Regions from separate parts of the Streptomyces sp. NPDC020422 genome, predicted to be linked through region 4. Evidence: riboswitches for the same ligand, from Rfam matches in the RefSeq annotation. Region 4 holds a riboswitch; each other region holds the start of a gene.
What was found. A riboswitch is a leader RNA that binds a small molecule or an ion and turns the genes downstream of it on or off. The one in region 4 is predicted to bind cyclic di-AMP.
Positions count from the first base shown of each region.

Region 1: another riboswitch for cyclic di-AMP. It lies ahead of ACH414_RS29450 (M23 family metallopeptidase); the one in region 4 lies ahead of ACH414_RS32770 (transglycosylase SLT domain-containing protein).
Region 2: another riboswitch for cyclic di-AMP. It lies ahead of ACH414_RS21175 (peptidoglycan DD-metalloendopeptidase family protein); the one in region 4 lies ahead of ACH414_RS32770 (transglycosylase SLT domain-containing protein).
Region 3: another riboswitch for cyclic di-AMP. It lies ahead of ACH414_RS27545 (transglycosylase family protein); the one in region 4 lies ahead of ACH414_RS32770 (transglycosylase SLT domain-containing protein).

Region 1 is NZ_JBIRVJ010000012.1:128,547-133,335, forward strand. It holds gene ACH414_RS29440 (HPr family phosphocarrier protein) at 1-71, shown strand, start outside; gene ACH414_RS29445 (GntR family transcriptional regulator) at 265-948, opposite strand; gene ACH414_RS29450 (M23 family metallopeptidase) at 1,108-1,878, opposite strand; cyclic di-AMP (ydaO/yuaA leader) riboswitch at 1,891-2,054, opposite strand; gene ACH414_RS29455 (M16 family metallopeptidase) at 2,256-3,623, opposite strand; gene ACH414_RS29460 (M16 family metallopeptidase) at 3,650-4,789, opposite strand, start outside.
Region 2 is NZ_JBIRVJ010000007.1:340,981-345,769, reverse strand. It holds gene ACH414_RS21185 (SIMPL domain-containing protein) at 1-605, opposite strand, end outside; gene ACH414_RS21180 (SGNH/GDSL hydrolase family protein) at 810-1,604, opposite strand; gene ACH414_RS21175 (peptidoglycan DD-metalloendopeptidase family protein) at 1,761-2,726, opposite strand; cyclic di-AMP (ydaO/yuaA leader) riboswitch at 2,731-2,885, opposite strand; gene ACH414_RS21170 (tyrosine-protein phosphatase) at 3,258-4,055, shown strand; gene ACH414_RS21165 (DUF6126 family protein) at 4,098-4,259, opposite strand; gene ACH414_RS21160 (helix-turn-helix domain-containing protein) at 4,295-4,789, opposite strand, start outside.
Region 3 is NZ_JBIRVJ010000010.1:290,527-295,315, forward strand. It holds gene ACH414_RS27535 (cytochrome P450) at 1-1,020, shown strand, start outside; gene ACH414_RS27540 (transglycosylase family protein) at 1,135-2,160, shown strand; cyclic di-AMP (ydaO/yuaA leader) riboswitch at 2,417-2,590, shown strand; gene ACH414_RS27545 (transglycosylase family protein) at 2,594-3,316, shown strand; gene eno (phosphopyruvate hydratase) at 3,592-4,789, shown strand, end outside.
Region 4 is NZ_JBIRVJ010000016.1:24,752-29,540, forward strand. It holds gene ACH414_RS32760 (globin domain-containing protein) at 1-1,173, shown strand, start outside; gene ACH414_RS32765 (pyridoxamine 5'-phosphate oxidase family protein) at 1,170-1,970, shown strand; cyclic di-AMP (ydaO/yuaA leader) riboswitch at 2,242-2,396, shown strand; gene ACH414_RS32770 (transglycosylase SLT domain-containing protein) at 2,401-3,270, shown strand; gene ACH414_RS32775 (DUF1304 domain-containing protein) at 3,349-3,711, shown strand; gene ACH414_RS32780 (TetR/AcrR family transcriptional regulator) at 3,719-4,285, shown strand; gene ACH414_RS32785 (oxidoreductase) at 4,368-4,789, shown strand, end outside.

The DNA.
Region 1 (4,789 bases), on a different contig from region 4:
CCGAGGCCGCGCTCGACCGCCTCGCGAAGCTGGTGGCCGAGGGTCTCGAGGAGCTCCCCGAGACCGTCTGACCCGTCTCCTCCCCGACGACGGATCACACGAAGGGCCGTATCCGCCGGAATTCCGGTGGGTGCGGCTCTTTGCATTTCCCGGCCGATACGGGCGCGCACCGGCGCGCCACGGAAGGGGAACCGAGGGAACGTCGAATTCGAGCAGCGCGAATTGCGCCTCCCCATTACCTTCCTCTTGTATACGGTGCCGGCGTTAATTCCGCGGACCCGCGGTGTTTACGACATGTTGCGAAACCCTCACACGCGCGCGCTCGGGCCGTTTCGGCCGGTACAGCGGCAGGGCGCGCTCGACGTGCAGCGCGGTCAGCGCGCGGGCCCGCTCGGCGTCGCCGCGCGCGACGGCGTCGACGATCGCGCCGCGCTCGGCCCAGGCCTCCACGGGCTTGCCGTCGGGCTCGACCGCGTACATCCAGGCGATCTTGTGCCGCAGCTGGGTGAGGAGCGCGGTGAGCGGCGGGCTGCCGGAGGCCTGGGCCAGGGTCTCGTGGAACCAGGCGCCCAGCGAGCGCAGATCCTCGCCCTGGCCGCTCCTGGCCCGCTCCTGCCCCAGCCTGACCAGGCCGCGCAGCACCTTGAGGTGGGCCTCGGTGCGGCGCTGGGCGGCCCGTGCGGCGCCCAGCGGCTCCAGCAGGGTCCGCACGTCGAGCAGGTCGGCCGCCTCCTGCTCGGTGGGCTCGGCGACATGGGCGCCGGCATGGCGGCGGGTGACCACGAAGCCCTCGGACTCCAGGGTGCGCAGGGCCTCGCGGACCGGGACGCGGGAGACCCCGTACCGACGGGCTAGCTGCTCCTCCGTCAGCCGGGCACCGCGTGGGAAGACCCCGGAGACGATGTCGTCCCGGATCGCCGTGCATACCGAGTGCGCGGGAACACGCATGTCCGACCTCCGTATTAATCCGCGCGAAACCCCGTCGAGTGGCGCCTGTTCGGCGACTCTATTGCAGGACGCCGGAATTTCCGATGCCGCCCGGTAATACAGGCATAAAAAAGAAGTCCCGGCTCGTTCGAGCCGGGACTTCTTCACAGGATTCACACGTCAGACGTTGACGCCCCGCGCGCGGAGGTAGCTGATCGGGTTGATGTCCGATCCGTACTCGGGGCTAGTGCGCGCCTCGAAGTGGAGGTGCGGGCCGGTGGAGTTGCCGGAGGAGCCGGAGACGCCGATCTGCTCGCCCGGGGTCACGTGCTGACCGACGTAGACGCCGATCGAGGAGAGGTGGCCGTACTGGGTGTACGTGCCGTCGTTCATCTTGATGACGATGTTGTTGCCGTACGCACCGCCCCAGCCGGCCTCGACGACGGTGCCGGAACCGACGGCGACGACGGTGCTGCCGTAGGCGGCGTGGAAGTCGATGCCGGAGTGGCTGCCGGAGGACCAGAGCGAGCCGCCGGTCTTGTAGCCGGTGGTCACGTACGAGCCGGCCACGGGGAGCTGGAAGGAGGCCAGGCGCTTGCGCTCGGCCTCGCGGGCGGCGCGCTCCTTGGCGGCACGGATCTCCTTGGCGCGGGCCTCGGCCTTGCGCTTCGCCTCGGCGGCTGCCTTGACCCGGGCGGCGGCCTCGACGGCCTCCTTCTCCTGGGCGGCGGCCTGGGCGTCGACCCGGTCGGCGAGGGACTCGGCGGTGACGACCTGCGTGAGGCCGGTGTCCTCGGGGGACGCGGGCTCCGTGTCGGCGGCGAGCGCCGGGGAGGCGAGGGTTCCGATGACGCCGGTGGTCGCCAGGGTCGCCACACCGGCGATACCCACGCCGCGACGCGCCAGTCGGCTCGGTCCACGATGCTTCCCGGTGGCACGGGTGAACGCCATGAAGTGGCTGATCCTTTCCTTCCCTCTCGCCTACCGGGTTAGCTGACGGGTTCGGAGCAGGAAGGTCTCCTACGGACCCCTCCGCACTGGCGAAGGCGTCCGATTCACCCCAGGGACTTCATATGGGTCCCCGGCTCCCCAGGCTCGCGCCTTCGGGGACTCGGCGATGACTGTCCGTTGCCGCGGATGCGGCGTAGTACAACGGGCGGACAGCCGGACCGACGCTAGGCCGATCTTCAGTCAATCGCCAAACAGACACGCGCGTTTGTAAGACATGCCACAGGGCATTAGGTATTAGTTATCGGCAATACGGACAAAAAGGAGAACCCCGACGAACCAGGTCGTCGGGGCCCCTCATTGGCGTGACAGCGGCTCAATCAGCCGGTCACGACCGTCACTTCACCGATGCCGAGGGCCCGCACGGGCTCCTCGATCTGCGACGCGTCACCGACGAGCACGGTCACGAGCCGGTCCACCGGGAAGGCGTTGACCACGGCCGCGGTCGCCTCCACGGTGCCCGTCTCGGCGAGCCGCGCGTACAACTGCGCCTGGTAGTCGTCCGGGAGATGCTGCTCGACCTGGTCGGCGAGGGTGCCCGCAACGGAGGCGGCCGTCTCGTACTTGAGCGGCGCGACCCCCACCAGGTTCTGCACGGCGACATCGCGCTCGGCGTCCGTGAGGCCCTCGGCGGCGAGGGTGCGCAGCACCTTCCACAGGTCGTCAAGTGCCGGACCGGTGTTGGGGGTGTCGACCGAGCCGCTGATGGCGAGCATCGACGCGCCGTTGCCCTGGCCGTCGGAGCGCAGCACCTGGCCGAAGGCCCGCACGCCGTAGGTGTAGCCCTTCTCCTCGCGCAGGACGCGGTCCAGCCGGGAGGTGAGGGTGCCGCCCAGGCAGTACGTGCCGAGCACCTGGGCCGGCCACACGCGGTCGTGCCGGTCGGCGCCCACGCGACCGATGAGCAGCTGCGTCTGGACGGCGCCCGGGCGGTCGACGATGACGACCCGGCCGGTGTCGTCGGCCGTGATGGGCTGCATCGGCCGCGGCTGTGCCGGGGTGCCGGTCCAGGCGCCCAGCGTCTCGGCGAGCACCTTGTCGAGGTCGACGTCGGTGAGGTCGCCGACGACCACGGCGGTGGCCGTGGAGGGCCGGACGTGCGCCTCGTAGAAGGCGCGGACCGCGGCGGCGTCGATCGCGGCGACGGTCTCCTCGGTGCCCTGGCGCGGCCGGGACATGCGCACGGACGCCGGGAACAGCTCCTTGGAGAACTGCTTGGCCGCGCGGCGGGCCGGGTTGGCCGTCTCGTGCGGGATCTCGTCGAGCCGGTTGCGCACCAGGCGCTCGACCTCGGACTCCTCGAACGCGGGGGCGATCAGGGCCTCGGCGAGCAGACCGAGAGCCTTGGGCAGCCGGGAGACCGGGACCTCGAGGGAGACCCGGACGCCCGGGTGGTCGGCGGCCGCGTCGAGGGTGGCGCCGCACCGCTCGAGCTCGGCGGCGAACTCCTCGGCGGTGTGCTGGTCGGTGCCCTCGGACAGCGCCCTCGCCATGATCGTGGCGACGCCGTCCAGGCCCTCGGGCTCGGCGTCCAGCGGGGCGTCGAGGGAGATCTCGACGGCCACCACCTGCTGGCCGGGGCGGTGGCAGCGCAGCACGGTCAGGCCGTTGTCCAGCGCGCCGCGCTCCGGGGCCGGGAAGGCCCAGGGCTTGGCCTGGCCCGGCCGGGGCTGCGGGTGGAAGGTCATGCTCGTCAAAGACGCGGCAGCGTCGGTCACTGGTCCGTTCCCTCTTCCTCGTCGCTGTCGGCGCTCACCGGCTCGTAGACCAGGACCGCGCGGTTGTCCGGGCGCAGCTTGGCCTTGGCGACCTCCTGCACCTCCTCGGCGCTGATGTCGAGGACCCGGTGCACGGCGGTCAGCGCCAGCTGGGGGTCGCCGAACAGCACCGCGTAACGGCACAGTTCGTCCGCGCGGCCGGCGACCGTGCCGAGCCGGTCGAGCCACTCGCGCTCCAACTGCGCCTGCGCGCGCTCCATCTCCTCGGGCGTCGGGCCCTCGGCGGCGAAGCGGGCCAGCTCGTCGTCGACGGCCGACTCGATCTGCGGCACCTCGACACCGCCGGAGGTCTTGACGTCCAGCCAGCCCAGCGAGGGCGCGCCGGCCAGCCGGAGCAGGCCGAAGCCGGCGGCGACGGCGGTGCGGTCGCGGCGGACCAGGCGGTTGTGGAGGCGGGAGGACTCGCCGCCGCCGAGGATCGTCAGGGCCAGGTCGGCGGCGTCGCACGCGCGGGTGCCGTCGTGCGGCAGCCGGTAGGCGGCCATCAGCGCGCGGGCCGGCACCTCCTCCTCGACGACCTCGCGCAGCTGCCCGCCGATGACCTCGGGCAGCTCGCCGGGACGCGGCTCGGGCTTGCCGTCGTGGCCGGGGATGGAGCCGAAGTACTTCTCCACCCAGGCGAGGGTCTGCGCCGGGTCGATGTCGCCGACGACCGAGAGGACCGCGTTGTTCGGCGCGTAGTACGTGCGGAAGAAGTTCCGCGCGTCCTCCAGGGTGGCGGCGTCCAGGTCGGCCATGGAGCCGATCGGGGTGTGGTGGTACGGGTGGCCCTCGGGGTACGCGAGGGCGGTCAGGCGCTCGAACGCGGTGCCGTAGGGCACGTTGTCGTAGCGCTGGCGGCGCTCGTTCTTGACGACGTCCCGCTGGTTCTCCATGGACTCGTCGTCCAGGGCCGCGAGCAGCGAGCCCATGCGGTCGGCCTCCAGCCAGAGGGCGAGCTCCAGCTGGTGCGCGGGCATGGTCTCGAAGTAGTTGGTGCGCTCGAAGCTGGTGGTGCCGTTGAGCGAGCCGCCGGCGCCCTGCACCAGCTCGAAGTGGCCGTTGCCGTGGACCTGCTTCGAGCCCTGGAACATCAG
Region 2 (4,789 bases), on a different contig from region 4:
TGGGCGGCCTTGTCGCGGGCGTCGCGGAAGGCGGCCTCCCGGGCCTGGGCGCGCAGCGCCGTCGGGTCGGAGACGTCGAAGGTGACGCCGTTGACGCGGCCCGCGTTCCCGGTGGCGTCGCCCGCGGCACCGACGACCTGCCCGGCCTTGTCGACGTCGCGCACCTTCACCGAGAAGCTCTGCCCGGCCTGATATCCCGTCACCTTGCTCTCGCCCTCGCGGGACTGGGTGTAGACCGGCGAGAGCGACAGGCTCTCGGTGCGGATGTCCCGGTCGGCGACGCCCTCCCGGCGGAGGGCTTCGAGCAGCGCCTTGGCCGCGGTGCTCTGGGCGGCCATCGCCTCCTTGGCGGTCTTGCGGGTCGCCTCGACGCCGATCGAGAGCACGGCCACGTCGGGCGCGGCGGACGCCCGGCCGGTCCCGCTGACCGTGACGGTGGTGGGCGCGGCGGTCTCCACCGCCGGACGGCCCGAGGTGGGCGCGGCGGCGACGGCCGGGGCCGCGGCGCCGAGCAGCAGCCCGCCGAGCGCGGCGCCGACGGCGAGGGCGCGCACGGTACGGGCGGGGGTGCGGGTGGGGGTGCGGAGGGGGTGACGGGGCGTCATGGGCGGTCCCTTCGGGGATGGTTGTCGGCGCACATCCCACCAGCCCCCGCCCGCACCGGCGCAGCGCCACTCCTGACGGCCCGGCCGCCTTCACCTCACCGGACGCGGACGGGGGCGCCGGCACGGGAAGAGGGGGCCGAGGACCGGACGGTCCTCGACCCCCTCTTCCCGCACGCCCGCGGAGGCGTGCGCGCCTGCGACCGCCTACAGCGGCATGAGGTCGGGGCGCTTGGCCTCGACGTGGTCGCCGGAGCTCTCGCCGCGCAGCCGGCGCCCGATCCAGGGGACCAGGTACTCCTTCGCCCAGTGGATGTCGTCCTTGCGGACCTCCAGGGTGCCGCGGGGCGGCAGCGGCGGCCAGGCCTGGTCAGGGTCGGCCGGCACCGGCAGACCGAGGACCTGGGCGGCGCGCAGCGCGACCCGGGTGTGCCCCTCGGGCGACAGGTGGAGCCGGTCGTCGTCCCAGGCGCGCCGGTCCTGGACGGACTTCAGCGACCACAGGTCGAGCACCGGGCAGTCGTAGCGGTCGGCGATGGCCCGCACGTGCGCCGTGTAGGTCGCGATCTTCCCGCGCAGGTGCTTCAGGACGGGCACGTCACGCGTGTCGAAGCCGGTCGTCACCATCACGGTGCCCACGGCGGAGGTCAGGTCGGCGACGGCGCGCTCGAAGCGCTCGGCCACGTCGTCGGGGTCGGTTCCGGGGCGGATGATGTCGTTGCCCCCCGCGCAGAAGGTCACCAGGTCGGGGGCGAGTTCCTTCGCCCGCGGGACCTGCTCCGCGACGATTTGGTCCAGAAGGCGCCCCCGCACCGCCAGGTTGGCGTAGCGGAAGGCGTCGTTCTCCGGCAGCTGGTCGGCCAGGAGGACCGCGAACCGGTCCGCCCATCCGACGTACGTCCCGTCGGGCCCGGGATCTCCCACGCCCTCGGTGAAGCTGTCACCGATCGCCGCGTACGACCCGAATGCGTTCTTGTCTGTTGATCTCGAATCGTCTGCCACGGGAGCACATCTTTCCCTTACGTATGTGACCTACGCGACCGTAAGGAGGGGTTGACGGCGGGTGATATATGCCACCGATAAAGATTCCCCCAAGCCGGAATACGCCCGGAGGCCCGGCACCTGGGTGCCGGGCCTCCGGGAGCGACGCGGGGTGTGTCAGATGCCGACGCCGTGCTGGCGCAGGACGGCCAGCGGGTCGATGTCGGAGCCGTACTCCGGCCCGGTGCGCATCTCGAAGTGCAGGTGCGGGCCGGTGGAGTTGCCGGTCGAGCCGGACAGGCCGATCTGCTCGCCACCGGTCACGGTCTGGCCGGCGGAGACGGAGATCGAGGACAGGTGGCCGTACTGCGAGAAGGTGCCGTCGGCGTGCTGGATGACGATCTGGTTGCCGTAGGCGCCGCCCCAGCCGGCCGAGTAGACGGTGCCGGGTCCGACCGCGCGGACGGTGGTGCCGGAGGAGGCGATGAAGTCGACGCCGGTGTGGTAGCCGGAGGACCACATCGAGCCGGAGGCGCGGTACGGGGTGGAGATGCCGCCGCCGGCGACGGGGGCGACCCAGCCGGAGGAGGAGGTGGTGCCGGACGCCGAGGAAGAGGACGACGAGGAGGAAGAGGAGGACGCCGCGGAGGAGGAGGCCGGGGCGGCGGCCGAGGAGCGCTCGCTGCTGCGGGAGGCGCGCGCCCCGTCGCCGCTGCCGCTCTGGGAGTGGCGCTCGGGGGCGGTGGCCTTCGGCGCGTGGGCCTTGGCGGTGTTCTTGGCGCCCAGGGTGAGCTTCATGCCGGGGAGGATCAGCGAGGGGTCCTCGCCGACGACCTGGCGGTTGTCCTTGTAGAGCTTCTGCCAGCCGCCGGCCAGGTGGTGCTCGGCGGCGATCTTCGACAGGTAGTCGCCGCGGACGACGGTGTACGCCTTCGGGGTGGCGGCGGCGGCCGGGGCCTTCGCCGGGGTCGCGGCGGCGACGGCCTGCGGGGCCGTCACGGCGGGGGCGGCCTGCTCGGCGGCCTGCGCGCCGGTCGCGCCGATGAGCGGCAGGGCGACGACGGCGCCACCGGTGCCGGCGGCGACGAACCCGCGGGTGATCGGGTTGACCTTGGGACGGCGGTGCTTACCCTTCGCGGGCATGGCGCATTCCTCTCCGTCGCCTGCGAGGTGAGCTGTCGGGTTCGGACTGGAGATGTCCGGCCGCGCGGTCGCGCGACTTCACCCCTAGCCGTCCTTCTCGGAGGGATCGGCGTACTACCTGGGTCCCCCGCTCCTGCCTCGTACGGGTGAGTGCGGATTCCGGTCGGCGGCAGGATTAGGCGGTCCGTCCGGAGTGAGCGCGACGCTAGACGAGGCGGGCAGGCGCGAACAAGCCACTGTTTTCACCGCACCGGCGTCCACATGATTTCCGGCCGGAATTACGGTCACCCTCCGTGGATGACGGTCCCTCGATTCCCCTTTCCGGAAGGGAATTTGGAAAAGACGATCAGCCACGGTCCGTCACGTTTATGACGCTGCTCACGCGCCGTTTCCCATCTCTCCCCGTACCAGGGCGCGTTACCCCTAAGCCCTCAATTCGGACAGATCGCTCATTCCTGCCCGAGGGGGTGCGGTCGGGGCCTCTCATCTGGATGATTGCCCCAGGAACCGATCTCGAGACCAGGAGCATCCGTGACGCAAGCGACGACCGAGCCCGAGCTGACCGGCGTACGCAACTTCCGCGACCTCGGCGGGCTGCCGACGGTGGACGGCCGGAGCGTGCGCGCCGGACGCCTCTTCCGCAGCGGCCATCTGGCGCACGCCACGCCGGAGGACGCGGCGTTTCTCGCCACGCTCGGTCTGCACACCGTCTTCGACTTCCGCAACGAGGCCGACCGGCGCATCGAGGGCGCGGACGTCGAGCTGCCCGGCGTGCGGAACGTGAACATACCGCTCAACGACCCGGCCGACGGCAAGGAGTTCTGGAAGCTGGTGCGCTCCGGCGACCTGGCCCAGCTGCGGGAGATCCTGGGCGACGGCAAGGCCGCGGCCCGGATGTCCGAGTCGTACCAGACCATGATCGTGCAGCGGACGGTCGAGCACAGCCGGATCCTGCACGCCATGGCCGAGGACAGCGTCCCGGCCCTGATGCACTGCGCGGCCGGCAAGGACCGCGCCGGTCTGTCCATCGCGGTCACGCTGCTCGCCGTCGGCGTGGAGCGCGAGGCGATCGAGACGGACTACGTGAAGTCGAACGAGCCGCACCGCCGCTACAAGGTGCAGCGCAGCTCCACCGCCCAGGACGCGATGTCGCCCGAGGTGATGGAGCTGCTGAGCCCGCTCTTCGACGCGCGGGTGGAGTATCTGCGGGCCGCCTTCGAGACCATCGAGGGGACCTGGGGTTCGGTGGACGCCTACCTGGCGAAGGGCCTGCAGCTCGCCCCGGAGACCCGGGAGCGGCTGCGCGAGCGGCTGCTCGCCGAGGCCTAGGACGCCCACGGGGCCCCGGATCCGGGGCCCCGGCGGCTACGGCTACTGGTTGCCGCCCATGGCGAACAGCAGATAGAGGAAGCCCGCGAAGAGGTGGCCGGCGATCAGATAGGCGAAGAGGCGGAGCACGAGCCCCTTGGGGAACTTGCCGCCACCGCGCTCTTCGCCGGTGTCCGGTACGGAGTGGGCGGGAGTCTCGGACATATCGGTCCTTTCCATGGGAGAAGGCACTCGAGGGTTCAGCGCCGGTGCGGGGTTCCGTCGCCGAGGCACAGCTCGGCGGCGGGACTCTGCATCAGGGTGTGGACGAAGAGCAGCTCGGCCCCGGAGCGGGTGGCGGCGCCGATCCGGTGCGGGGTGAGCGAGTCGAAGTGGGCGCTGTCCCCGGGATCGAGGACGTGCACCGCCTCGCCGAGGGCGAGCCGTACGCGTCCCTCCAGGACGTGGATCCACTCCTCGCCGGGGTGCACCCGCACGATGTCGGCGCGGGTGGCGTGGGGCACGTGCACCCGCAGGCACTGCAGGGCTCGGCCGGCACCGCCGGCCTGGCGGTAGATCCAGCCGTCGGCCTCGACCGGCTCGGAGCGTCCGGCCCTGACCACGGGGTCGCGCTCGGGGGGCGTCTCGCCCAGGAGCTCGGAGACCGTCGTACCGTAGATGCGGGACAGGGCGAGCAGCATCGGCAGCGAGGGCTGCCGGTTCCCCGTCTCGAGACGCGACAGGTGCGCCGGGGA
Region 3 (4,789 bases), on a different contig from region 4:
ATCCCGGGCGAGCGCAAGGCCGAGCTGATGACCCACCTGCTCAACATCGACCCGCCGGACCACACCCGGCTGCGGCGGCTCGTGTCGAAGGCGTTCACCCCGCGCCGGGTCGCCGAGTTCGCCCCGCGGGTGCAGGAGCTGACGGACCGGCTCATCGACGGCTTCGCCGAGCGGGGGAGCGCGGACCTGATCCACGAGTTCGCCTTCCCCCTGCCCATCTACGCGATCTGCGACCTGCTCGGTGTGCCGCGCGAGGACCAGGACGACTTCCGGGACTGGGCCGGGATGATGATCCGGCACGGCGGCGGGCCGCGCGGCGGGGTGGCGCGCTCGGTGAAGAAGATGCGCGGCTATCTGCTGGAGCTGATCCACAAGAAGCGCGAGGACCCGGGGGACGACCTGATCTCCGGACTCATCAGGGCCTCCGACCACGGCGAGCACCTCACCGAGAACGAGGCCGCGGCGATGGCCTTCATCCTCCTCTTCGCCGGCTTCGAGACCACGGTCAACCTCATCGGCAACGGTGTGTACGCGCTGCTGCGCCACCCGGAGCAGCGGGCCCGGCTGCAGGACTCGCTCGCGGCGGGGGAGACCGGGCTGCTGGAGACCGGGGTCGAGGAGCTGCTGCGGTTCGACGGACCGGTGGAGCTGGCGACCTGGCGGTTCGCGACCGAGGCGCTGACCATCGGCGGGCAGGAGATCCCGGCCGGCGACCCGGTCCTGGTGGTCCTCGCGGCCGCCGACCGCGACCCGGCGCGCTTCGAGGAGCCCGACACCCTCGATCTGGCGCGGCGCGACAACCAGCACCTCGGGTACGGGCACGGCATCCACTACTGCCTGGGGGCGCCGCTGGCCCGGCTGGAGGGGCAGTCGGCGCTGGCGACGCTCCTGACTCGCCTGCCGGACCTGCGACTTGGGGCCGATCCGGAGGAACTGCGGTGGCGCGGTGGGCTGATCATGCGTGGCCTGCGCACGCTTCCGGTCGAGTTCACGCCTTCCCACAAAGAGGCGCAGAACTGACGGACCATCAATAATGTGATCTTCGCGTGATCTCCGCTGCATCGACTTGTGACTCACGTTCGAATGCCGCTACGTTCCACCCCAGTCTCAGCAGTCACGCGAAAGGCCCTCCGTATGCGCTCCGGTAACGGTCGTCACCGCAGACCCCGCCAGGCCCCCGCGCTCGTCGTCGCGGCGGGCGTGACCGGTTCGGCCATGGCCCTGCCGCTGCTCGCCACCGGCTCCGCCTCCGCCGCCGACGCCCCGACCTGGGACCGGGTCGCCGAGTGCGAGTCGGGCGGCGCGTGGAGCGCCAACTTCGGCAACGGCCTCTACGGCGGTCTGCAGTTCACCCAGGAGAGCTGGGAGCGCCACGGCGGCCTCGCGTACGCGCCGAGCGCCGACCTCGCCAGCCGGGCGCAGCAGATCGCGATCGCCGACAAGGCGCTCGCCGCGGGAGACACCCAGTGGGCCACCTGTGCCCCGATCGCGGGTCTGGAGAACGACGGCAGGAAGCCGGCCGTCGTCCCGGGGCCCGCCGTGCAGCCCAAGGAGTCCACCGGTCCGGTCGCCGAGTCCAACCGGACGGACGGCCTTCCCTCCGGCTCCGTGGCGAGCCCCGCGGTCCCGGCCGCGCCCACGACCCCCGCCGCCCCGGCCACCCCGTCGGCCGGCACCACGACCGCGCCCGCGACTCCGACCACCCCCGGGACCCCTGCCACGCCCGGTTCGACGGTGACGCCCGGTTCGCCGGATGAGACGGTTACGCCCGGTACGCCGGATTCGAGCACTCCCGGCACCGGCAAGCACCGCGGTGACGCGGCGTCGGAGGAACCGGGCAAGCCGGACACCGCACCCGAACCCGGACGGCACGCGGCCCCGACTGACGGGGCGACGGGTGACGCGACCGGCGCCGACTCCACGGCGGGGGACGCCGCTACGACAGGGAAGTCGGACAAGACCGGCCAAGCGGACAAGGTCGACGAATACACCGTCAAGCCGGGTGACAGTCTGTCGGACATTGCGCAGGAGAACGCGCTCCCCGGTGGGTGGACCGCCCTCTACGACGCCAACAAGAAGACGGTCGGTGCCGATCCCGACCTCATTCTCCCTGGTCAGAGCCTTGAGCTGAAGACTGACGGCGCCTCGGCTGAGGGGTAGTTAGAGGCTGAATGTCCGTTATGAGCCAGTGAGACATGGGTCTCTCTTGCCGAACGGGCGTGTCACGTCCGCAAACTTTGCTCGTGTCGCCCCTCACCTGCGCAAACACCCGGCATCGGGGTGCAAGTAGGGGCGATTTCTCCGGGTTGATGGTCTTTGAACTTCCGCGGGGTCTGTGTCTACGGTCGTGACCGCTCGCCACCGCGGGCCCCGTCGACCGGTACGCCGAATCCTGCCGCCGGCCGAGGGGAAGTCGTCGCGTCAAGCGCCGAAGGCAGGAGCGGGGGACCCAAGGTAAGTGCCGGCCCCGGCCGTTGAGACAGACGGCCGACGATCGGCTTGGGGTGAAGCCGCGTGCAAGGACACGCGGCCGGGCAACTCACTCGCCCGAACCCGACAGCTCACCTCGTAGGCGTCGGTGAGGAGAATTCCCATGCTGTTTTCCGGCAACAAGGGCAAACACCGTCGTCCCTCCAAGGCCACCCGCGCCGTCGCCCTCGCCGGCGTCGCCGGTGTCGCCGTGGCGGCCCCGCTGATGACCGCCGGCACCGCCTCGGCCGCCACCAGCTCCGAGTGGGACGCCGTCGCCGCGTGCGAGTCCGGCGGCAACTGGTCCATCAACACCGGCAACGGCTACTACGGCGGCCTGCAGTTCTCGGCCTCCACCTGGGCCGCGTACGGCGGCACCGCCTACGCCTCGACCGCCGACCAGGCCTCGAAGTCGCAGCAGATCGCCATCGCCGAGAAGGTCCTGGCCGGCCAGGGCAAGGGCGCGTGGCCGAGCTGTGGCGTGGGCCTCTCCGGCGCCTCCTACGACGGCGGCTCCGCCTCGTCGAACTCCTCCGGCTCCTCTTCGAGCTCCTCCTCCTCGTCGCAGCGCTCCACCGAGCAGCCGACGACCCGCAGCGAGCAGCGCCAGGCGCCGAAGCGGACCGCGCCCGAGAAGACCGAGTCGAAGAAGACCGTCACCACCCCGACCGGCAAGAAGGTCAAGAAGGGCGACGGCGAGTACAAGGTCGTCGCCGGCGACACCCTCGGCAAGATCGCCCAGGCGCACGGCGTCAAGGGCGGCTGGGCCAAGCTCTTCGAGCTGAACAAGGACGTCGTCGACAACGCCGACCTGATCTACCCGGGCCAGCAGCTCCACCTCAAGTGAGCCTGCCGACCCTCCCGCGGTGAGTGACCACCCCGGTCCGGAGTGCCCTTCCCCCGTGCGCTCCGGGCCGGGGTTTCCCCGTTCCGTGGTCGCCCCGGCCCCTACCGATCAGTAGTAAGGGGTCTTTCGTCCTCAGATGCATGCCCTTGGGTCCTTTTTCGTCCCAGCGGGCGGGCGCCCGGCTGGCCGGAGCCCCCGAGCCGGTTAGGCTCTTGTCGCAAGGCGAACGAGACCTTGCCGCATGCGTCACAACCAGCGTCACATCCCAGAAGGAGATGCTCGTGCCGTCCATCGACGTCGTCGTAGCCCGGGAAATCCTGGACTCCCGAGGCAACCCCACCGTCGAGGTCGAGGTCGGCCTCGACGACGGCAGCACCGGCCGTGCTGCCGTTCCGTCCGGTGCCTCCACCGGTGCGTTCGAGGCCCTCGAGCTTCGCGACGGTGACCCCAACCGCTACCAGGGCAAGGGCGTCGAGAAGGCCGTCCTCGCGGTCATCGAGCAGATCGGCCCGGAGCTCGTCGGCTACGACGCCACCGAGCAGCGCCTGATCGACCAGGCGATGTTCGACCTGGACGCCACCCCGGACAAGTCCTCCCTCGGCGCCAACGCCATCCTCGGCGTCTCCCTCGCCGTGGCGCACGCCGCCTCCGAGGCCTCCGACCTGCCGCTCTTCCGCTACCTCGGCGGCCCGAACGCGCACCTGCTGCCCGTTCCGATGATGAACATCCTGAACGGCGGCTCGCACGCCGACTCCAACGTGGACATCCAGGAGTTCATGATCGCTCCGATCGGCGCGGAGTCCTTCTCCGAGGCCCTGCGCTGGGGCACCGAGGTCTACCACACCCTCAAGTCCGTCCTGAAGACCAAGGGCCTGTCCACCGGCCTGGGCGACGAGGGCGGCTTCGCCCCGAACCTGGACTCCAACCGCGCCGCGCTCGACCTCATCGTCGAGGCCATCAAGCAGGCCGGCTACGTCCCGGGCAAGGACATCGCGCTCGCGCTCGACTGCGCCGCCTCCGAGTTCTACAAGGACGGCAAGTACGAGTTCGAGGGCAAGGCCCGCTCGGCCGCCGAGATGACCGAGTACTACGAGGAGCTCGTCTCCGCGTACCCGCTGGTCTCCATCGAGGACCCGCTGTTCGAGGACGACTGGGCCGGCTGGAAGGTCATCACCGACAAGCTCGGCTCCAAGGTCCAGCTCGTCGGCGACGACCTGTTCGTCACCAACCCCGAGCGCCTCGCCCGCGGCATCGAGGAGGGCTCCGCCAACGCCCTCCTGGTCAAGGTCAACCAGATCGGCTCGCTGACCGAGACCCTGGACGCCGTCGAGCTGGCCCAGCGCAACGGCTTCAAGTGCATGATGTCCCACCGCTCCGGCGAGACCGAGGACGTCACCATCGCCGACCTGGCCGTCGCCACCAACTGCGGCCAGATCAAGACCGGCGCCCCGGCCCGCTCCGAGCGCGTCGCCA
Region 4 (4,789 bases):
GCCCCCGCGGGTGCGACCGGCCGGGCGCCCCGGGAGCCGGCGGACGACGGGTCCGACTCCGCGCTCCTGCGCCGCACCCTGGCCGAGATCGAGCCGATCGCCGACAAGGTCACCTCGTACTTCTACGCCCTGCTCTTCCTCCGCCACCCCGAGCTGCGGTCCCTTTTCCCCGCGGCCATGGACACCCAGCGCGACCGCCTGTTCAGGGCCCTCCTGACGGCCGCCACCCACGCCGACGACGCCGCCACCCTGACCGCGTACCTGACCCACCTCGGGCGCGGCCACCGGAAGTACGGCACCCTGCCCGAGCACTACCCGGCCGTCGGGGAGTGCCTGATCGGGGCGCTGTCCCAGCACGCCCCGGACAGCTGGGGGCCCAGGACCGAGGCCGCCTGGGTTGGCGCGTACACCACGATCTCCCAGATCATGATCGACGCGGCGGCCCAGGACGAGCTCCGTGCGCCCGCCTGGTGGCAGGCCGAGGTGGTCGCCCACGAGATGCGCACGCCGGACGTCGCCGTCGTCACCGTCCGCCCCGACCAGCCGTACCCCTTCCGCGCCGGGCAGTACACCGCCCTGGAGACGCCGTGGTGGCCGCGGGTGTGGCGGCACTACTCCTTCGCCTCCGCGCCCCGCTCCGACGGGATGCTCTCCTTCCACGTCAAGGCCGTGCCCGCGGGCTGGGTCTCCCACGCGCTGGTCCACAAGGCACGGCCCGGTGACGTCATCCGGCTCGGCCCCCCGGCGGGCTCGATGACCGTCGACCACGCCACCGACAACGGGCTGCTGTGCCTGGGCGGCGGTACGGGCATCGCCCCCATCAAGGCGCTCATCGAGGACGTGGCCCAGCACGGCAGACGCCGCTGTGTCGACGTGTTCTACGGCGCCCGCAGCAACGACGACCTGTACGACATCGACACCATGCTGCGGCTGCAGCAGTCGCACCCTTGGCTCTCGGTCCGGCCGGTCGTCGACGACGCCCCGGGCGACATGCTGTCCGGCGGTCTGCCGGGCGCCGTGCGCGAGTTCGGCCCGTGGCACACGTACGAGGCGTATCTGTCCGGCCCGCCCGGCATGATCCGTCGCGGTGTCGACGCCCTCGTGGGCATCGGCATCCCCACCCACCGCATACGGCACGACTCCATCGACGAACTGGTCGGGGCGAGGAATTGAGCACCTTCGAGCACACCGGGACGCGGCAGCCGCCGGCCCCGAGGACCGTCCGCCCGGGCAGCGACGGCGAGCACCTGGTCCAGCTGCGCACGGGCACCGCCGAGCGCGCCGACCGGTTCTACGCCGAGCAGGTCCTCGACCGGCTCAACCCCCGGATGCGGGAGTTCGTGGCGCGCCAGGAGATGTTCTTCCTGGCCACCGCCGACCGGCACGGCGCCTGCGACAACACCTTCCGGGCGGGCCCGCCCGGCTTCCTGCACGTCCTGGACGAGCGGCGGCTGGCCTACCCCGAGTACCGGGGGAACGGGGTGCAGGCCAGCGTCGGCAACATCGAGGAGAACCCGCACGTGGGGATCCTGATGGTCGACTTCCTCCGGGACCGCATCGGGCTCCACGTCAACGGCACGGCCCGGACCGTCGCCGACGAGGTGATGCGCCGCGACCACCCCGGGCTCGCGGTCGACCCCGTACCGGGCAGACGTGCCGTGATCTGGGTGGAGATCACCGTGGAGGAGGCGTACATCCACTGCGCCAAGCACATCCCCCATCTGCAGAAGGTGCCCCGGCACGGTTCCGGCCGGGCGTGGGGGACGGACGACGTCCGACGCAAGGGCGGCGACTTCTTCGGCGCCGCCGCGGACGCGGCCGGGCGCGGAGCCTTCCTCCCGCCGCCCCGCGCGGACGCCGCGACCTGGCGGGCGGAGGCGGAACGGGTGCTGCGGAGAGCGGAGCACGGGCGGCAGGATTCCGAGGGCTTCAGCGGCTGGTTCGAGCGGAGCACGAGCAGGGTCTCGTAACCGTCGATACCCATCGGATCCGGACATGTCCGATTAAGTTTGCCCCGGTGATCTGAATCACGGTGAGGTGGGCGTCGGCGGTCCTGGCGGCACGTCATATGAGGCCTCCCGGAAAACAGTTGGCGCGGTGGGCGGGGTGGCGGGGGTCGATCCTTTTCCGCCCCGAAAAAGATCTGCTTGCGTTTGCGAATTGAGCCCTTGTTCTCGCCGTTCGCCTTCGCCTACGGTCACGCCTCATCCGGACGGAACGCCGAATCCTGCCGCCGCCCGGCAACCGCACTCACCCACACGTACGGCAGGAGCGGGGGACCCAGGTTCGCCGCCGTCCCGGTCCGCCGGGAACGGCTCGGGGTGAAGCCGCGCCACGCGGCCGGGCAGCTCCTGCCCGAACCCGACAGCTCACCTCGCAGGCGAAGGAGAGGAACTCGCCATGCGTGGACACGGGAAGCACCGCCGCCCCAAGAACACCCCGCTCGCCCGCGGCATCGCCGTCGTCGGCATCACCGGCAGCGCCGCGCTCGCCCTGCCCCTGGCCGGAGCGACCGGCGCGGCGGCCGAGACCCCGCAGGCGGCCCCGTCCGCCGCGGCGGTTCATTCCGTCGCAGTCGAAAAGGCGGCGGTCGCACAGGCGGTGCGGTCGGTGTCGAAGGGCGGCCCGGTCCACTATTCCGTGGTGGCCGGCGACTCGCTTTCGAAGATCGCCCGGAAGCACCACGTGAGCGGCGGCTGGAAGAAGATCTACCGCGACAACCGCGCCGCCGTCGGCGACGACCCGGGGCTCATCCGTCCCGGCCTGAAGCTCACCCTGAACGCCAGGCACTCGGCGCACGCCAAGCCCGCGCACGCCAAGGCCGCGCGCCCGGCTTCCGCGAGCGCCGCCTCCAGCGCCGCCGCGCTCCCGGCGGCCCAGCCGGCCGCGCAGTCGGCCGCCGTGGTGCAGGCCGCAGCTCCGGCACGGGCCGCCGCGGTCTCCTCGTACGCGAACAACCTGGACGGCTGGATCCGCGAGTCCCTCGACATCATGGCCAAGCACGGCATCCCGGGCACGTACGAGGGCATCTACCGCAACATCATGCGCGAGTCCTCGGGCAATCCGCTGGCCATCAACAACTGGGACTCCAACGCCCTCGCCGGCACCCCCTCCAAGGGCCTGCTCCAGGTGATCGAGCCCACGTTCCAGGCGTACCACGTGGCCGGCACGGCCTACGACCTGTACGACCCGGTCGCCAACATCACGGCCGCCTGCAACTACGCCGCCGACCGGTACGGCTCGATCGACAACGTCAACAGCGCCTACTGACGCTCCTCCGGGAGCTTCATGGACAGGTGTCCAGGTATGGTGGACACCTGTCCAGGAAGTCGAGGAGTGGAGGCGTTGATGGATGTGGTGGCGAACGGGCTGGTCGCCCTGGTGGCGGCGCTGCACGCGTACATCCTGGTTCTGGAGATGTTCCTGTGGGAGAAGGGCCCCGGTCGGGGACTGTCGGGCTTCGACCCCGAGATGGCCAGGGCGACCGCGGCGCTGGCCGCGAACCAGGGGCTCTACAACGGTTTCCTGGCGGCCGGTCTCGTCTGGGGCCTGATCGCGGACGACCCGACCGGGTTCCGGGTCCAGGTCTTCTTCCTGGCCTGTGTGCTCGTCGCCGGGCTGTACGGCGGCTTCACCGCCAACCGGCGCATCCTGGTCGCGCAGGCGCTTCCCGGCGCGCTGGCGCTCGGCGCCGTCCTGCTCGCCGGATGACGGCCGGATGAGCGACGCGGCCTCCGACCCGCGGGCCGAGCGGACCAGGGCGAAGCTGCGCCGGGCGCTCCTGGAGGAGTGCGCGGACACCCCGCTCGCGCAGGTGAGCGTCGCCGCGCTGGTGCGGCGTGCGGGGGTCGGCCGTGCCACGTTCTACCTCCATTACGCCGACCTGGAGGCGCTCGCCACCGACGCCTGCGCCGATATCGTCCGGGACGCCGTCGACTCCCTGCACGCCTGGCGGGGGGTGCCCGACCCGGCCGTCGCGCCCCCCGCGCTCGGTGACTTCTTCGACCGGCTCACCCCGCACGCCGGGCTCTACCGGGAACTGCTGAGCCCGGGCGGCAGCGGTCCGCTCGGACGCGTGCTCCACCAGGAGCTGCGGGCCCGCAGCCGGACCGAGCGCGCCCTGGCCGGCGCGCCGGAGCCCGACCTGATCGCCTCGGCGGTGGCCGCGACCTTCGCCGGCGTGCTCGCCGACTGGCTGCACGGCCTGATCGAGGCCGGCCCCGAGGAGATCGCACAGCGGGTCTGGCGCCTCCTGGTCACCCTGCACCGCACGCCGCTGCGCTGAGGGGCGCCCAGCCGCGCCTAGGATGCTGTTACCCGCGGTAGTGGCGCTCTGGCGCCGCCGAGACGAAGAGGAGCGTCCGGAGATGACGGGCTGGAACGCGCAGGACATCCCCTCCCAGCGAGGACGCACCGCGATCGTCACCGGGGCCAACAGCGGCATCGGCTACGTCACCGCCCGCGAACTGGCCCGCGCCGGAGCCCGTGTCGTCCTCGCCTGCCGCGACAGGGCCCGCGGCGAGACGGCCCTCGCCCGCCTCCGCGCCGAAGTCCCGGCCGCCTCGGCAGAGTTCGCACCCCTCGACCTGGGCGACCTGTCCTCTGTGCGGGAGTTCGCCGCCGACCACACCGCGCGCAACGAGAAGCTCGACCTCCTCGTCGACAACGCGGGCGTCATGGCCCTGCCCCACGGCCGGACCGCCGACGGCTTCGAGACCCAGTTCGGGGTCAACCACCTCGGCCACTTCGCCCTCACCGGCCTGCTGATGCCCCTGCTCCTGCGCACCCC